DNA from 2 places in the Massilia niabensis genome. Region 1 is predicted to be linked to the other one. Evidence: predicted binding sites of a transcription regulator. Region 1 holds the regulator's gene; the other holds the start of a gene.
The links. Region 1 encodes LexA, which represses DNA repair genes until DNA is damaged. Its sites were predicted from a motif close to ACTGTATNNNNATACAGT; they were not measured.
Positions count from the first base shown of each region.

Region 2: recA (recombinase RecA) is a predicted target of LexA. The motif match lies at 914-931, and genes of this name have one in related genera.

Region 1 covers NZ_JBHSMU010000015.1:1,016,233-1,018,687, forward strand. The annotation lists gene ACFPN5_RS18955 (cystathionine gamma-synthase family protein) at 1-430, shown strand, start outside; gene ACFPN5_RS18960 (tetratricopeptide repeat protein) at 457-1,197, shown strand; gene lexA (transcriptional repressor LexA) at 1,285-1,926, opposite strand; gene rpsF (30S ribosomal protein S6) at 2,169-2,455, shown strand, end outside.
Region 2 covers NZ_JBHSMU010000007.1:171,318-173,772, reverse strand. The annotation lists gene recA (recombinase RecA) at 1-851, opposite strand, end outside; gene ACFPN5_RS06820 (response regulator) at 1,053-1,790, shown strand; gene ACFPN5_RS06815 (sensor histidine kinase) at 1,801-2,455, shown strand, end outside.

The DNA.
Region 1 (2,455 bases):
CCACATCGCCGTCGGCGCCGAGACACTGGCGCTGCGCATGGAGCGCACCTGTGCGAACGCGCTGGCGCTGGCGACCATGCTCGAAGCCGATGAGCGCGTCGCGGCCGTCCATTACCCGGGACTGGCATCCCATCCGCAGCACGGCATCACCCGCGAATTGTTCAAGGCAGGCGGCTCGCTGCTGAGTTTTGAGCTCAACGATGGGATAGACTGCTTCGATTACCTGAACCGCCTGAAGCTGGCGATTCCGGCCAGTAACCTCGGCGACACCCGCACCCTCGTCATTCCGGTGGCGCACACGATCTTCTTCGAGATGGGTGCCGAGCGCCGCGCCAGCATGGGCATCGCCGAGTCGCTGATCCGGGTATCGGTCGGCATCGAGGATACGGACGATTTGCTGGAAGACTTCCGGGCGGCCCTGTCTTCCTGAGCAGGCGTTTTGAATAACGGGGACCCATGAAAAAGAACACGAAGGTGCTGTACGGCGTGCTGCTTGGCCTGCTGCTGGCAGGTAGCGTCCACGCAGGCGAACTCGAAGACGCGAAGGCGCTGTTCGAGCAGAAGAAGTATCCGGAAGCGCTCAAGCTGTACACGAAGCTGGCTAATGCCGGCAACCCCGAGGCCCAGCAACACCTGGGCCAGATGTACTGGTACGGCGAGGCCGGCGCGGTCGACGAGGCGAAGGCGCAGCTGTGGTTCCAGAAGGCTGCAGGCAAGGGCAACAAGGTAGCGGCCGCATCGCTCGACATCATGAAGCAGCGCGGCGAGCGCCGCGCGGAAATCGACCACTGGGTCAGCCGCTACGACGGGGCCGACCTGAAGTCGGGCAAATTCCATTGCCCGGCCCCGCGGATTCCCGCGATCTCGAAGCAGACCGCAGAGATCGAACGCGTGTCGAACGCCATCGCCAAATGGCAGGACTGCTATAACGGCTTCGTGAACAACCTGAACGCCGTGTCGCCCCTGAGCGAGCGCATTCCTGCCGACATCGCCAAGCTCATGAACGCATCCGAGCTGGAGCGCGCCAAGAAGCACCTGGCGCAGGTGCAGGAAAACATCTCGCAAGAGGCGAAGGTGGGCGCGAAGCTGGTGCTGGCCGACGTCGGCGTCTGGCGCAGCGCGACCGAGGCGTATGTCGGCGAGCACAATGCAATCATCCAGAAGATGCCAAAGGACGATTCGGTGCGTACCAAGTAAGGTTGTCCTCTCCTTGACGCGACACATGCAAAAAAAGCCGCATCGGCGGCCTTTTTCATTCCTGCCTAGTGGCACCTGAGTCGCAACTCAGTGCCAGCTGCGCATCAGTCCTACCGCCAGTCCCTCGAGCGCGAACTCGTCGCCCGGTTCCACGCGAATGACCTTGAAGTCCGGATTTTCCGGCAGCAGCTCGATCAGTTCGCCCGTCTTGCGGTAGCGCTTGACGGTCACGTCTTCGCCGATGCGGGCGACGACAATTTGCCCGTTCTTGGCGCTGTCGATCTTCTTCACGGCGAGGAAGTCGCCGTCCATGATGCCGGCGTCGCGCATCGACCAGCCGCGTACTTTCAGCAGGAAGTCGGGACGGGCGCCGAACATGGCCGGGTCGACGTTGTAGGTGGCCTCGACGTGTTCCTGCGCCAGGATCGGCGAGCCGGCGGCGACGCGGCCGACCAGCGGCAGCGACATGAGGAGGGCTGCCGGAACGTGGGGCACCGGCGCGGGTGCATGTACCGACGTACCAATCAAGCGGATGCCGCGCGAGGTGCCGGAGACGATTTCAATGGCGCCTTTGCGGGCGAGAGCCTGCAGGTGTTCCTCGGCGGCGTTGGCCGACTTGAAGCCCAATTCCTTGGCGATCTCGGCGCGCGTGGGCGGGAAGCCGGTGTTGTCGATCGCTTCCTTGATCAGGTCAAGGATCTGTTGTTGCCTTGCAGTGAGCTTGAGCATGGATCTGCCACGGGTTAATGATTCAGACTGTATTTTTGTACAGTATTTCGGCGAATGCAAGGGAAATCGCCAAAATTTAACGATTTCCCGTCAGGAGCCTGTGGCGCCGGGGCGACGCCCCGGCCAAGGCCATGGGTCATTGTGTTGCCGCCCCAATCGCGCTATAATTGCCGGCTTTCCCTTCCCACACTCGTCTTGACGCCGAGGTGGGCATTTGTTTAAACGTCCTTAAGGAGTGTTGCATGCGTCATTATGAAATCGTTTTTATCGTCCACCCGGACCAAAGCGAGCAAGTCCCGGCGATGATCGAGCGTTACAAGGCCAGCGTCAGCGCACGCGGCGGTAACATCCATCGCGTCGAAGACTGGGGCCGTCGCCAGATGGCTTACTCGATCCAGAAGCTGCCGAAGGCACACTACATCTGCATGAACATCGAGTGCGACAACGAGACCCTGGTCGAGCTGGAAACCGCATTCAAGTTCAATGATGCCGTGCTGCGTCACCTGACCGTGAAAATGAAGAAGGCTGA
Region 2 (2,455 bases), on a different contig from region 1:
TCCAGGATTTCGCCTTCGCGGGAAGTGCCTTCTCCATAAAGAATGTCGAAGTGCGCTTCGCGGAACGGTGGCGCGATCTTGTTCTTGACGACCTTGACCTTCGTTTCGTTACCGATGACCTCGTCACCCGACTTGATCGAGCCGGTACGGCGGATGTCCAGGCGCACGGAGGCGTAGAACTTCAGCGCGTTACCGCCGGTCGTGGTTTCCGGGCTGCCGAACATCACGCCGATCTTCATGCGGATCTGGTTAATGAAGATGACCAGCGTGTTGGTGCGGTTGATCGAGGCGGTCAGCTTGCGCAGTGCCTGCGACATCAGTCGTGCCTGCAGACCTGGCAGCGAATCGCCCATGTCGCCTTCGATCTCGGCGCGCGGGGTCAGTGCCGCCACCGAGTCGATGACCACGAGGTCGACCGAACCCGAACGCACGAGTGCATCGGTGATTTCCAGTGCCTGCTCGCCGGTGTCCGGCTGCGAGATCAGCAGCTCGTCGAGCTTGATGCCCAGCTTTTGGGCGTAACCCACGTCGAGCGCGTGCTCGGCGTCGATGAACGCGCAGGTGCCACCCAGTTTTTGCATCTGGGCGATGGTTTGCAGGGTCAGCGTGGTTTTACCCGATGATTCCGGACCGTAGATTTCCACGATACGGCCGCGCGGCAGGCCGCCGACGCCGAGTGCGATGTCCAGGCCGAGCGAGCCGGTCGAGACCGTCTGCACTTCTTCGACCGGGGTGTTCGCGTCCATGCGCATGACCGAGCCCTTGCCGAACTGCTTTTCGATTTGCGCGAGGGCGGCAGCCAGTGCTTTGCCTTTTTCAGCAGCGTTGTGTACTACTTTTTTGTCGTCCATAATTTTCTCTCAGTCTTGGAGGTACCTAAGTAGGGGCACCGTCGCGCATTTCAATAGGTAGTACTGTATAAAACTCCAGTAGTTTTTGCAAGCGCTATCTGACCGAATCTGCGGCCAGTGTTGGAGAAGGCTCGCATTGTTGCGATAAATCAAACACAATAGGTGCGCCAAGGCGGTCTAATCGAAAAACAGGGTGATCTTATGCGAATTTTGCTTGCGGAAGATGATAGCGTACTCGCGGATGGCCTGACGCGCTCCTTGCGCCAGTCCGGCTACGCGATCGACGGCGTGCGCAACGGCCAGGAAGCCGATACTGCCCTGTCGACGCAGGAGTTCGACCTCCTGATTCTCGACCTGGGGCTGCCCAAAATGTCCGGCCTGGAAGTGCTGCGCCGCCTGCGCGCGCGCTCCTCGCTGCTGCCCGTACTCATCCTCACCGCGGCCGACTCGGTCGAGCAGCGCGTGGAAGGGCTCGACCTCGGCGCCGACGACTATATGGCCAAGCCATTTGCGCTGTCCGAACTCGAGGCGCGGGTGCGCGCCCTCACCCGGCGCGGCGCCGGCGGCGGCCCGACCGTGGTGCGCCATGGCCCGCTGGCCTACGACCAGGTCGGCCGCAGCGCGTATATCGACGACCAGATGCTCGACCTGTCCGCGCGCGAACTCGGCCTGCTGGAAATCCTGCTGGCGCGCACCGGGCGGCTGGTCTCGAAAGAGCAGCTGGTCGACCACCTGTGCGAATGGGGCGAGGAAGTCTCGAACAACGCCATCGAAGTCTACGTGCACCGCCTGCGCAAGAAGATCGAGGTGGGCGGCGTGCGCATCGCCACCGTGCGCGGGCTCGGCTATTGCCTGGAAAAATATTCGGATGCCCGCGCCGGCGCCGGCACAGGCAGCGGCACCAACGCAGCCGCTGGACACGCCCTCGATTCGAAGTGAACGTCCGCAAGTGAACAAGCGCGATCGCGGCCTGCAGGCGGCTGATGCGGGTGTACCCGAGCCGCTGTACGTCCCGCCCAATCCCGAGCCAGAAGAAAACATCCAGCATTCGCTGTTCGGCGAAATCCTCGACTGGATGCTCGCTCCGCTGCTGCTGCTGTGGCCGATGAGCATCGCCATTACTTACCTGGTGGCGAAATCGATCGCCAACCAGCCCTTCGACCATGCGCTCGAGAACCGGGTCACGGTGCTGGCCCAGCAGGTACGGGTGGAAGAAGGCGCGATCGATACCCGCCTGCCCGGCAGCGCGCGCGACATCCTGCGCGCCGACGATGTCGACAGCGTGTATTTCCAGGTGACGGGTGCCGATGGCCGCCATGTCGACGGCGACCGCGAACTGCCGCGCCCGCGCGAGGAGGAGGCCGAGATGGATGGCGCGGTGCACTTCCGCAATACCGCGCTGCAGGGCCATCCGCTGCGCGTGGCCTACCTGTACGTGAACCTGGATCCGCTGGCCTTGCCGGGCAAGGGCAGGCGCCACGCGCTGGTGCAGGTGGCCGAAACGCTCGACAAGCGCGCCCTGCTCGCCAACGAGATCATCAAGGGCGTGATCCTGCCCCAGTTCATCATCCTGCCGATTATCCTGGCCCTGGTCTGGTTCGCCC